One region of the Saccharopolyspora gregorii genome, then DNA from elsewhere that is predicted to be linked to it. Evidence: riboswitches for the same ligand, from Rfam matches in the RefSeq annotation. Region 1 holds a riboswitch; each other region holds the start of a gene.
What was found. Region 1 has a riboswitch for glycine ahead of gcvH (glycine cleavage system protein GcvH). Riboswitches for the same ligand answer to the same signal wherever they lie in the genome.
Positions count from the first base shown of each region.

Region 2: it holds a riboswitch for glycine, as region 1 does, so the genes downstream of both, gcvP (aminomethyl-transferring glycine dehydrogenase) here and gcvH (glycine cleavage system protein GcvH) in region 1, are expected to answer to the same signal.
Region 3: it holds a riboswitch for glycine, as region 1 does, so the genes downstream of both, gcvT (glycine cleavage system aminomethyltransferase GcvT) here and gcvH (glycine cleavage system protein GcvH) in region 1, are expected to answer to the same signal.

Region 1 covers NZ_CP059556.1:1,099,742-1,104,016, reverse strand. Annotated here, with positions in the region: gene H1226_RS04750 (organic hydroperoxide resistance protein) at 1-81, opposite strand, end outside; gene H1226_RS04745 (MarR family winged helix-turn-helix transcriptional regulator) at 83-601, opposite strand; gene H1226_RS04740 (L-serine ammonia-lyase) at 937-2,289, opposite strand; gene gcvH (glycine cleavage system protein GcvH) at 2,314-2,688, opposite strand; glycine riboswitch at 2,738-2,829, opposite strand; glycine riboswitch at 2,831-2,925, opposite strand; gene ald (alanine dehydrogenase) at 3,129-4,244, shown strand.
Region 2 covers NZ_CP059556.1:3,014,499-3,018,773, reverse strand. Annotated here, with positions in the region: gene gcvP (aminomethyl-transferring glycine dehydrogenase) at 1-2,422, opposite strand, end outside; glycine riboswitch at 2,587-2,689, opposite strand; gene H1226_RS12960 (MerR family transcriptional regulator) at 3,076-3,696, opposite strand; gene H1226_RS12955 (bifunctional nuclease family protein) at 4,002-4,275, opposite strand, start outside.
Region 3 covers NZ_CP059556.1:1,700,156-1,704,430, reverse strand. Annotated here, with positions in the region: gene H1226_RS07515 (long-chain-fatty-acid--CoA ligase) at 1-758, opposite strand, end outside; gene H1226_RS07510 (TetR/AcrR family transcriptional regulator) at 981-1,613, shown strand; glycine riboswitch at 1,716-1,844, shown strand; glycine riboswitch at 1,845-1,943, shown strand; gene gcvT (glycine cleavage system aminomethyltransferase GcvT) at 2,062-3,174, shown strand; gene glyA (serine hydroxymethyltransferase) at 3,266-4,275, shown strand, end outside.

The sequences.
Region 1 (4,275 bases):
GAGCACTCCGTCGGAGGAGCGGGTGCGGCCACCGCGCCCTTCCCCGGTCGCGGTCGCTTCGGCGGTGTACAACGCTGCCATCTCAGTCTCCTTGTGTCGTGGTCCCGCGCAGGAGTTCGTCGGTGATGGGGACGCCGTCGGCGACGGCGGCCCTGGCCCGGTGCGCGGCCTGGTCCACGTTGGCGGTGAGCCGGTGCAGCGTGGAGCGCAGCGCCAGCACCTCCTCGAGTTCCATGCCGCTGGCGGCGAGCACCCGGTTCGGGATCTGCTCGGCGTGCTGCCGCAGCTCCCGCCCCCGCTCGGTCAGTCCGATCTCGACGGACCGCTCGTCGCGGGTGCTGCGCCGCCGGTCCACCAGTCCGCTCGCTTCGAGCCGTTTCAGCAGCGGCGACAGCGTCCCGGAGTCCAGCTTGAGCATCGCCCCGAGGTCCTTGACCGCCAGCGAGTCGTGTTCCCAGAGCACCAGCATCACCAGGTATTGCGGGTAGGTCAGTCCCAGCTCGTCGAGGAACGGCCGGTACAGGTTGGTGAAGGAGCGCGACGCGCTGTAGAGCGCGAAGCACACCTGCTGGTCCAGCGACAGCGCCGAGTCCGCGCTCATCCCCGCCTCCTGCACGTGGCCGACATTAGCCCCAATTCAAGTTGCGCGCAACTGAGTTGTGCGCATCCTAAATTCTGCAAGGGAACCTCCCCGTCATCCGGAGCCACCACCGCGCGGCCCGCCGGAACACCACCGCCGCACTCCACCACACCGGCCACCACGGCTCCGGACGAGGCCGAGCGTGACAGGAAGGTTCCCCTCATCGCACCGGTGACAGGAAGGTTCCCCTGCTCGCATCGACTCACGCCGGTGGTCCACGCCTGCGACGTGACAGGAAGGTTCCCCTGCTCTCACCGCCCCGCGCGGTTTCGAGCGCCGGGCGAGACGAAGCGCTCTCAGCACTCGATGACGTTCACCGCGAGCCCGCCGCGAGCGGTCTCCTTGTACTTGACCTTCATGTCGCGCCCGGTCTCCCGCATCGTCTTGATCACCTTGTCGAGCGACACGAAGTGGCTGCCGTCGCCGCGCAGCGCCATCCGCGTCGCCGTGACGGCCTTGACCGCGGCGACGGCGTTGCGCTCGATGCACGGGATCTGCACCAGCCCGCCGATGGGGTCGCAGGTGAGGCCGAGGTTGTGCTCCATCGCGATCTCGGCGGCGTTCTCCACCTGCCACGGCGTCGCGCCCATCGCCTCGGCGAGCCCGGCGGCCGCCATCGAGCAGGCCGAACCGACTTCGCCCTGGCAGCCGACCTCGGCACCGGAGATCGACGCGTTCTCCTTGAACAGCACCCCGATGGCACCGGCGGCGAGCAGGAACCGGATGACGCCCTGCTCGTTCGCCCCCGGCACGAAGCGCACGTAGTAGTGCAGCACCGCGGGAACGATGCCGGCGGCACCGTTGGTGGGCGCGGTGACGACCCGTCCGCCTGCCGCGTTCTCCTCGTTGACGGCGAGCGCGAACAGGGTGAGCCATTCCATGGCGTCGTCCTGCTCGCCGAGGTTCGCCCGCAGCGCGGCGGCGCGCCGCTTCACCCGCAGCCCGCCGGGAAGTTCCCCGTCGTTGCGGCACCCGTTGTCGACGCACTCCTGCATCACGGACCAGATGTGCAGCAGCCGGGCGCGGACGTCCTCGGCGGAGCGCCAGGACAGCTCGTTGTCGAACATGACGTCGCTGATCCGGGAGCCGGATTCGGCGACCCGGGCGAGCAGTTCGTCGCCGGTGCGGAACGGGTGGCGCACCGGCGTCTCGTCCGGCTTGATCCGGTCGGTGCCGGTGGCCTCGTCGTCGACGACGAATCCGCCACCGACGGAGTAGTACACCGCGGACCGCAGTTCCCCACCTGCGCCGAACGCCGCGAACCGCATCCCGTTGGGGTGCAGCGGCAGCGACCTGCGCCGGTGCATCACCAGGTCGCGGTCCACCGAGAACCGGATGTCGCGCTCCCCCGCCAGCAACAACCTGCCGTCGGCGCGGATCGTCTCCACCCGTTGTTCGACGGCGGCCGGGTCGACCGTCTCCGGGTCGTGCCCTTCCAGGCCGAGCAGCACCGCCTTGGGGCTGCCGTGGCCGTGCCCCGTCGCGCCGAGCGAACCGAACAGCTCGGCCTTCACCTTGTCGACCTGACCGAGCAGACCGTCGTCCCGCAGCCGCGCGGTGAACATCCGCGCCGCCCGCATCGGGCCGACGGTGTGCGAACTCGACGGGCCGATGCCCACCGAGAAGAGGTCGAAGACGCTGATCGTCACAGCTCCGTCCCCCTCAGCCCCGGCCTACTCACCACCGGTGAACTGGGCGTACTCCTGGGCCGTGAGCACAGCACCGGTCTGCTCGGCACGCACTTCGAGCAGCCAGCCCTCGCCGAACGGATCCGAGCCGATCACCGCGGGGTCGTCGGCGGCGGCCGCGTTGACGGCGACGACCTCGCCGGTCACGGGCGCGAACAGGTCGCTGACGGACTTGGTCGATTCCAGCTCACCGCAGGAGGCGCCGGATTCGATCCGCTCGCCCACCTCGGGCAGCTGCACGTAGACGATGTCGCCGAGCGCTTGGGCCGCGTACGGGGTGATGCCGATGCGCACCAGGTCGCCGCGGTCCTCGATCCACTCGTGCTCTTCGGTGTAGCGCAGCTGTTCGGGCAGGGACATGGAGGCTCCTCACCATCGCGGGCACGGGTGTGCCCTGGGTTCGCGGGCCTCCCCCTCTGTTTCGGGACCTGAGAGCTTCGCCGCGGTGGTTCGCGGCTTGCACCGTGGGTGCGGCGCCGGGGCGCGCGCTTTCCAGAGTGGCCTCGCCCGAGCGGTCATGGGTGCCTGAGAGTTTTGCGGGGAGGGTTTGCTCCTTCGGCGCCCTGCGTTGCGCAGGGTCTCTCCCGCTCGGGTTCTGCGGCGCTGTGCGGTTGTGGTCGTGCCCGGCAACGATAAACGGACGTGGGCGGGTGTCAACGCCCAGCCGCCCGGATCACAGCGAGGAAGGGAACCTTCCGGTCACCGGTGACCGGAAGGTTCCCTTCCTCGCGGCGGGGTGCGGACGCCGGGCGGATGATGCTGGGGTCGGTGTTCGGTCGTGGTGTCGGGAGGCGGACCGGGTGAAGGTCGCAGTGCCGCGTGAGGTGAAGAACCACGAGTACCGGGTGGCGTGCACCCCGGCAGGGGTGCACGAGCTGGCCGCGCGGGGGCATGCGGTGTTCGTGGAGGCCGGCGCCGGGCTCGGTTCGTCGATCCCCGACGAGGACTACGCGGCGGCGGGCGCGACGATCGTGCCGTCCGCGGCGGACGCGTGGGCCGAGGGCGAGCTGGTGCTGAAGGTGAAGGAGCCGGTGGCCGAGGAGTTCCCGCGGCTGCGGGCGGGCCAGGTGCTGTTCACCTACCTGCACTTGGCGGCGTCGGCGGAGTTGACGGACGAGTTGCTGCGCGCCGAGGTGACGGCTCTCGCCTACGAGACGGTGCAGACGGCGCGCGGCGGGTTGCCGCTGCTGGCGCCGATGAGCGAGGTCGCGGGCAGGCTCGCCCCGCAGGTCGGCGCGCAGGCGCTGCTGACCCCGCAGGGTGGTCGCGGTGTGCTGCCGGGCGGCGTGCCCGGGGTGCCGCCTGCGCGGGTGGTCGTGATCGGCGGCGGGGTGGCCGGGTTGAACGCGGCGCGGGTGGCGTCGGGCATGGGCGCCCAGGTGCAGGTGCTGGACACCGACGTGGACCGGCTGCGGGAGATCGACGCGGCGCACGGGGGCGCGATCCGCACGGTGACGTCGAACGCGTACGCGGTGGAGTCGGCGGTGCGGGCGGCGGACCTGGTGATCGGCGCGGTGCTGGTGCCGGGTGCGAAGGCGCCGAAGCTGGTGTCGAACGAGCTGGTAGCGCGGTCGAAGCCGGGCAGCGTGCTGGTGGACGTGGCGATCGACCAGGGCGGGTGCTTCGAGGATTCGCGGCCGACGACGCACGAGGATCCGACGTTCCGGGTGCACGGTTCGGTGTTCTACTGCGTGGCGAACATGCCGGGCGCGGTGCCGAACACCTCGACGTACGCGTTGACGAACGTGACGTTGCCGTACGTGCTGCGGATCGCCGATCAGGGCTGGCGGGCGGCGTGCCGGGCGGATGCGGCGCTGGCCCGGGGCTTGAACGCGCACGGCGGGCTGCTGGTGAGCGAGGCGGTGGCGCTGGCGCACGGGCTGCCGAGCACGGCCCCGGACGCGGTGCTGGTCTGAACCGATCCGCAACCGCGAGACCATCCGAGAC
Region 2 (4,275 bases), 1.9 Mb from region 1:
CCGGGAAGTGCTCGTCGAGCCGCCGCGCCACGTAGTTCGCCGCGGCGACGGCCGTCAGCGTCGCCCGCCGCAGCCCGTCGGAGCCCATCATCCGCACGTAGGCCCAGGAGATCGGCAGGATCGAGGCGCTGCCCCACGGCGCGGCGCTGATCGGCCCCACCCCGGTCTCCGGTCCCGCGGCGGGCTGCAGCGGGTGGTTCGGCAGGAACGGCGCCAGGTGCTCGCGCACCCCGATCGGGCCGACGCCGGGACCGCCGCCGCCGTGCGGGATGCAGAACGTCTTGTGCAGGTTCAGGTGCGAGACGTCGGAGCCGAACTCGCCCATCCGCGCCAGGCCGATGAGCGCGTTCAGGTTCGCGCCGTCCACGTAGACCTGGCCGCCCGCCTCGTGCACCAGCCCGCACACCTGTTCCACGGTGTCCTCGTACACGCCGTGCGTGGACGGGTAGGTGATCATGATGGCGGCGAGGTCGTCGCGGTGCTGGTCGACGACTTCGCGCAGGTGGTCGAGCTCGATGTTGCCCTGGTCGTCGCAGCGCACCACGACCACGCGCAGCCCGGCCATCACGGCGCTGGCCGCGTTGGTGCCGTGCGCGCTCGCCGGGATCAGGCACACGTCCCGCGCCGCCGCACCACGGCTGTGGTGGTAGGCGCGGATGGCCAGCAGCCCGGCGAACTCGCCCTGGCTGCCCGCGTTCGGCTGCAGGCTCACCGAGTGGTACCCGGTGATCTCGGCCAGCCAGCGCTCCAGGTCGTGCACGATCTCCAGCAGGCCGGTGGCGTCCTGGGCGGGCGCGAACGGGTGGAGCTCGGCGAACTCCGGCCAGGTGATCGGCTCCATCTCCGCGGTCGCGTTGAGCTTCATCGTGCAGGAGCCCAGCGGGATCATGCTGCGGTCCAGCGCCACGTCCGAGTCGGACAGGCGGCGCAGGTAGCGCAGCAGCGAGGTCTCCGAGCGGTGCGCGTGGAAAACCGGGTGCGTCATGTACTCGGAGGTGCGCAGCAGCGCGGTCGGCAGCGCGTCGTCGGTCTCGGCGTCCAGCTCGTCGATGCCGGCCAGCGAGCCCCCGGCGATGCCGAACGCCTCCGCGACCCGCACCAGCGCTTCCCGGGTGGTGGTCTCGTCGCAGCTGACGCCGACGTGGTCGTCGTCGATGTGGCGCAGGTTGATGCCGCCGTCCCGCGCGGCGCGGACCACCTCGGCGGCCCGGCCGGGGACCTCGGCGACGAGGGTGTCGAAGAACTCGGCGTGCACGATGCGCACCCCGCCGCGGCGCAGCCGCTCGGCCAGCACCGCCGCCATCCGGTGCGCCCGCTTCGCGATGGCCCGCAGCCCGGCGGGACCGTGGTACACGCCGTACATGCCCGCCACCACGGCGAGCAGCACCTGGGCGGTGCAGATGTTGCTGGTGGCCTTCTCCCGGCGGATGTGCTGCTCGCGGGTCTGCAGCGCCAGCCGGTAGGCCTGGTTCCCGTCCGCGTCGACGCTCACCCCGACCAGCCGGCCGGGCAACTGCCGCTCGATGCCCTTGCGCACCGCCATGTAGCCGGCGTGCGGGCCGCCGAAGCCCATCGGGACGCCGAAGCGCTGCGTCGTGCCCACCACCACGTCCGCGCCCAGCTCACCGGGGGCGCGCAGCACCGTCAGCGCGAGCAGGTCGGCGCTGACCACCACCATGCCGCCGCGCTCGTGCACCTCGTCGATGACCGCCTGGTGGTCGCGGACCACCCCGGAGGCACCCGGGTAGGCCAGCAGCGCCCCGAAGAACTCGCCGTCCGGCAGCGCCGACGCGCCCGCGGACAGGTCCGCCACCACGACCTCGATGCCCAGCGGTTCCGCCCGCGTGCGCAGCACCGCGAGGGTCTGCGGCAGCACGTCGGCGTCCACCACGAACCGCGGCGACTTGGCCCGGCCCGCACGGCGCACCAGCGTCATGCCCTCGGCCGCCGCGGTGGCCTCGTCGAGCATCGACGAGTTCGCGACCGGCACGCCGGTCAAGTCGGCCACCATGGTCTGGAAGTTCAGCAGCGCTTCGAGCCTGCCCTGCGAGATCTCCGGCTGGTACGGCGTGTACGCCGTGTACCAGGCGGGGCTCTCCAGCACGTTGCGCCGGATCACCGGCGGCGTGATCGTCGGGTAGTAGCCCAGGCCGATCATCTCGGTGTGCGGGCTGTTCAGCCTGGCCAGGTCGCGCAGCTGCTGGAGCGCCTCGGCTTCGGTGGCCGGTTCCGGCAGCGCCAGCTGCAGGTCCCGCTCGCGGATGCCGTCGGGCACCGCCGACTGCCCCAGCTCCTCCAGCGAGCCGACGCCGATCACGTCGAGCATCCGGGCCAGCTCAGCGGGCAGCGGCCCGACATGGCGGTCGGCGAACGGAGTGCCGTGTTCCAGGGCGGCCAGCGGGATGCGGTCTTCGGTCGTCATCGCCACACCTCATTCATCGCGACGGACAGGGCGGCAGCACGTGTGCTGCTCTCCCCCTCTGTCACTGTCCGCGACGCGAACGCCTGAGAGCTTCACCCGGTCCGCGGACCGGACTTGCACCGTCGGCGGGGAACCACGTCGGTGGTCCCGCTTTCCAGAGGTATCTCGCCCGTGCGGTCCAGCAGGCCTGAGAGGTTGTCGGGGAGGGTTTGCTCCTTCGGCGCCGCCGCTGACCAGGTCAACGGCGAACTCTCCCGCGCGGGGTCGGCGATGCACAGCAGCTTACCCGATCCGGTGACGGCCGAACGGTGCGATCTTCATCCCGCCCGATCATCCCAGCGGCACGGGGCGTGACATCGACGGGCGGTGACGCGACGGCCACGGGCGCCAGGACGGCCTGGCCGGATCCGCCGACAGCCCGCGCACGGCGAGCGGGACCGGACAGACCGATCGGCGCCTGCGCACGAAGGGCCGAACGGGCCGATCGGCGCCTGCGCCCGACGGGCGGGACCAGAACAGGCCGAACGGTGGCCCGCGCACGGCGAGAGCGGCCGATCGGGTCGATAGGTGGCCCGCGCACCTGGTGGCGGCAAGACCGCCGGACCCGCGCCGGACGGCACGGCGGCCACGGCGGGCCTAGCGCGCCTCGGCGATCAGCCGATGCGGCGGTCCCGGCGCCGCGACAGCTCGTCGGCGACCGGCTCGTCCGGCTCGGCACCGTCGGCGCGCTCGGCGGGGAACTCGTGGATGGTGCCGGTGATCTCGCGCATCGCGCCGCTGACCGCGATGCCGAACACGCCCTGGCCGCCCTGCAGCAGGTCCACGACCTCTTCGGCGGAGGTGCACTCGTAGACCGTCGTGCCGTCGCTGAACAGCGTGATGCGGGCCAGGTCCTCCACCCCGCGGTGGCGCAGGTGCTCGACCGCGACCCGGATGTTGTGCAACGAGACCCCGGTGTCCAGCAGCCGCTTGACGACCTTGAGCACCAGGATGTCCTTGAACGAGTACAGCCGCTGCGACCCGGAACCGGCGGCGCCGCGGATCGACGGCCCGACCAGCTTGGTGCGCGCCCAGTAGTCCAGCTGCCGGTAGGTGATCCCGGCGATCTGGCACGCCGCGGGGCCGCGGTAGCCGACGAGCTCGTCCGGCAGCGCGGTCTCCGGGAACGGCTTCGACCCCTCCGCGGCGGCATCCTCGCCAGGTGCTCGCTCCACCACGCCTGCCTCCCTCCGCCCGGCCGAAGCCGGCGAACCACCGAACCCGGCTCGTCGCATGATCATCACCCGAGCGCGAGGACGATCATGGAACCGGGGGTTTGACCTTCCCCGACCTGGAAAATCACATCGGGGCGATTCGCGCACTCCGAAGGTAAGCCCGCCCGGTGGGCGGGTCAACGCGACGCGCGGGGACGCCCGCCCACCCCGGGTGTGACGCACGCCCCGCCTTCGCGCACGCACCGCACCCGAAGCCGCACCCGCGCGGGCCCCGGCATGCGAAAGGGGCTCCCGGTGCGAGCTGCACCAGGAGCCCCTCACGACGACGCGGGCGGCGGGGCGGGTCGTGCGCCCGCCCGCCGCGATCAGGTGTCCGCGCCGCGGAAGTCCTCCGGCGAGACCGAGTCCAGGAACTCCCGGAACTTCTCGACCTCGTCCTCCTGCTCGTCCGGGATGATCAACCCGGCTTCGTCCAGCACCGATTCGTCGGCGTGGATCGGCACCCCGATCCGCAACGCCAGCGCCACCGAGTCGCTCGGCCGCGCCGAGACCCGCACGTCCCCGTCGAAGATGAGCTCGGCGAAGAACGTGCCCTCCTGCAGGTCGGTGATCCGCACCTGCTCCAGGTCCCGCCCGAGG
Region 3 (4,275 bases), 600 kb from region 1:
GGGTCGAACTTGGGTTGCAGCACCAGCGTCGCGCCCGCCCGGAACGTGGTGTTCAGCGAGACGGTCTGCCCGAAGACGTGGAACAGCGGCAGGCAGCCGAGGACCAGGTCCTCGCGGCGGGTGTCGTTGGCGTCGAAGGCGTTCACCGTCGCGTTGAGCACCAGGTTCAGGTGGGTGAGCACCGCGCCCTTCGGCCTGCCGGTGGTGCCGCTGGTGTAGAAGATCACCGCGGGGTCGTCGGGCGCGCGGGTGGCGAAGGAGCGTTCCGGTTCGGCCGCGGCCGCCGCCTCGCTCAGCGAGTCCGGGGTCTCCGGGCCGGGCACCGACGGGCCGATCGAGACCAGCGGGATGCCGGCGCGGCGCGCCGATTCGGCGGCGAGCGCCAGCTGGCTCGTGTGCCCGACGACGAGCTTCGCGCCGGAGTTGCGCAGCAGATACGCCGCCTCGTCCGGGACCAGCAGCAGCGGAACCGGCACCACGACCGCGCCCGCGGTGAGCACCGCGTAGTAGGCGCGCACGAAATCGATCACGTTGGGCGCCACGATCGCGACCCGGTCGCCCGGCTCGATCCCGCGAGCGCGCAGCGCGGCCGCGTGCGCCCGGACCTGCTCCCACAGCTCGCCGTAGGTCACCCGCTGCTCGCCCTCGACGACCGCGGGGTGCGCCGGGCGCAGCCGCGCCGGCTCGGCGAGGACCGAGGCGAGCGACAGCGTGGTGTGCGGCTCGACCCGCTCCGGGGACTCGTCGTCGTTGACCATCGTCCACCTCCGTGAGGATGCCGCCGGTGCGGGCGGCACGGTCGTCCGCCGTTGGACACCTGACGACTAACGTCGTTAGTTTTGGACTCTAGGACCACCCCGCGCACCGCGGCAAGAGCCGCGCACCGGACACTGATCGACACGATCCGCAGCGGACGCGGACGGGCACGGCGCCCACCGAGGGGGCGCCGACCGGCAGCGGGCAGCAGGCAGGAGCGCGGCATGGGCAGACCCAAGAGCCCCCAACTCACCCGCGAACGCATCCGCGAACACGCGCTGGCGATCATCGACGACCAGGGCCTCGAAGCGCTGTCCATGCGCAGGCTCGCCGACTCCCTCGGCGTCCGCGCCGCCTCGCTCTACAACCACGTGGCCACCAAGGAAGCGCTGCTGCACGACGTCGCCGACGGCGTGATGGGCACCGTCGACACCAGCGGGTTCGACATCGACTGGCCCACCGGCCTCACCCGCTGGGCCCGCTCCTACCGGGCCGCGCTCGCCGCCCACCCCAACCTGGTGCCGTTCATGGCGTCCGGACCGGCCCGCCGGGAGACCTCGCTGCGCCGCGCCGACGCCGTGCACGGCGGGCTGACCAGCGCGGGCTGGCCGCAGCGGTACGCCACGATGATCGGCGCCTCCACCAAGTTCCTGGTGCTCGGTGCGGCGATGGGCTCGTTCGCGGGCGGGTTCGTCGACGACGCCGAGGTCTACGACGAGCGGTTCCCGCACCTGCACGGCGCCCACCTGCTGCGCGAGCACGCCGCCGAGATCGACGACGACAGCTTCGAACTGGCGCTGCGGGCGCTGGTCGACGGCCTCCGCGCCCAGCACGCCCGGCTGTTCCCGCAGCGCTGAACTCCGCGCGCGGCGACGGGATCACGCTCACGTTCGGTTGACTGCGCTGTGTGATCTCCGTAGCGTTCCGGAGCACAACACAACACCGGACTACAACGCCGACGACGTCGTGCGGGAGAGTCTGCGCCCCGCCAGGAGCCCCTGGTCCGTGCAGGATGCGATTCCTGGGTGCAGCGCCGAAGGAGCAATCCTCCCCACCAAACTCTCAGGCCCCGCTACCGCGCGACAGCAGGCGATCACGGAGAAAAGCAGGGACCCGTGTCCCTCGCCCACGGTGCAAGCCGCCCTCGTGCGCGGTGAAACTCTCAGGCCAATGACTCCGGGGAGACCGGCAGCGCACGCCCGCGCCCATCGCCGTCGGAGGACCCCGGATATGGTTTCTGCTGGAAGTGGCCGCAACCGGTCCCCCTCGGACGTGATCGGTGCCCACCAGGAGGAGTTCCGCACCATGACGTCGTCGCCCCCAGCTCCGCGACGGACACCGCTGCACGAGGTCCACGAGTCCCTCGGCGCGCACTTCACCGACTTCGCGGGCTGGCGGATGCCGGTCCGCTACTCGGGGGACACCGCCGAGCACCAGGCGGTGCGGACCGCGGCCGGGCTGTTCGACCTCTCGCACATGGGCGAGATCGAGATCAGCGGCCCGGAGGCGGCCGCCGCGCTGGACCACGCGCTCGTCGCGAACGCGTCCGCGATCACGGTGGGTCGCGCCCGCTACACCATGCTGTGCACCACCGAGGGCGGCGTGCTCGACGACCTCATCGTCTACCGGCTGGACGAGCAGCGGTTCCTGGTGGTCGCCAACGCGGCCAACGCGGCCGTGGTCTCCGCCGAGCTCGCCGAGCGCATCGCCGAGTTCGACGCCGCGCACCGCGACGTCTCCGACGAGTACGCGCTGATCGCCGTGCAGGGACCGGAGTCGGTGTCGATCTTGGCGCCGCTGACCGGCACCGACCTGTCCACCGTGAAGTACTACGCCGGGTATCCCAGCGAGGTCGCCGGGAAGCAGGTGCTGCTGGCGCGCACCGGCTACACCGGCGAGGACGGCTTCGAGCTGTTCACCGCGCCCGAGGACGCGCCCGCGGTGTGGCGCGCGCTGACCGACTCCGGGGCCGAGCGCGGACTGGTCCCGGCGGGGCTGTCCTGCCGCGACACGCTGCGGCTGGAGGCGGGCATGCCGCTGTACGGCAACGAGCTGTCCGCCTCGCTCACCCCGTTCCACGCGAACCTGGGGCGCGTCGTGAAGCTGGACAAGCCCGGCGACTTCGTCGGCAGGGCCGCGCTGGCGGCCGTCGCGGAGGCGCCGACCGAGCGCACCCTGGTGGGCCTGCGCACGGACGCGCGCCGCGCGCCCCGGCACGGCTACCCGGTGCTCGCCGACGGCGCCGAGATCGGCGAGATCACCAGCGGCGCCCCGTCCCCGACGCTCGGCCACCCGATCGCGATGGCCTACGTGGACCGCGCGCACAGCGCGCCCGGTACCGCGGTGCAGGTCGACATCCGCGGCAAGTCCATCGACGCCGAAGTCGTGGAACTGCCGTTCTACCGCCGCAAGGCCTGACGAACGCCCGCAACGGGCTCTCGAAACCTTGACCGGACCGCGCCGGACCCGTCCGGCGCAGCCCAGATCGAACACCAGGAGGCAATTGCTCATGTCGACACCGGACCTGTTCAACGACCGGCTTGCGGTGGTGGATCCGGAGGTGGCCGCTGCTGTGGGGGCGGAGCTGGGTCGTCAGCAGAACACGTTGGAGATGATCGCGTCGGAGAACTTCGCGCCGCAGGCGGTGTTGCAGGCGCAGGGTTCGGTGTTGACGAACAAGTACGCCGAGGGGTACCCGGGCCGCCGGTATTACGGTGGGTGCGAGCACGTGGACGTGGTCGAGCAGTTGGCGATCGATCGGGTGAAGGCGTTGTTCGGGGCGTCGTTCGCGAACGTGCAGCCGCATTCGGGTGCGCAGGCCAACGCCGCGGCGATGCACGCGTTGTTGTCGCCGGGTGACACGATCATGGGCTTGGACCTGGCCCACGGCGGGCATTTGACGCACGGGATGCGCATCAACTTCTCCGGCAAGCTCTACAACGTCGTCCCCTACCACGTGCGCGAGGACGACCACCGGGTCGACATGGACGAGGTGGCCCGCCTGGCGCGGGAGAACCGGCCGAAGCTGATCGTGGCGGGCTGGTCGGCGTATCCGCGGCAGCTGGACTTCGCGCGGTTCCGCGAGATCGCCGACGAGGTCGGCGCCTATCTGATGGTCGACATGGCCCACTTCGCGGGTCTGGTCGCCGCCGGGTTGCACCCGAGCCCGCTGCCCTATGCCGATGTGGTCACCACGACCACCCACAAGACCCTCGGCGGGCCCCGGGGCGGGGTGATCCTCTCCGCGAGCGAGGAGTTCGCGAAGAAGTTCAACTCCGCGGTCTTCCCCGGCCAGCAGGGCGGCCCGCTGGAACACGTCATCGCGGGCAAGGCCGTGCTGTTCAAACTCGCCGCCACCCCGGAGTTCGCCGACCGCCAGCAGCGCACCCTCGACGGCGCCCGCATCATCGCCGAGCGCCTCCTGCAAGACGACGCCCGCGCCGCGGGGGTGTCGCTGGTCTCCGGCGGCACCGACGTCCACCTCGTGCTGGTCGACCTGCGCCACTCCGAACTCGACGG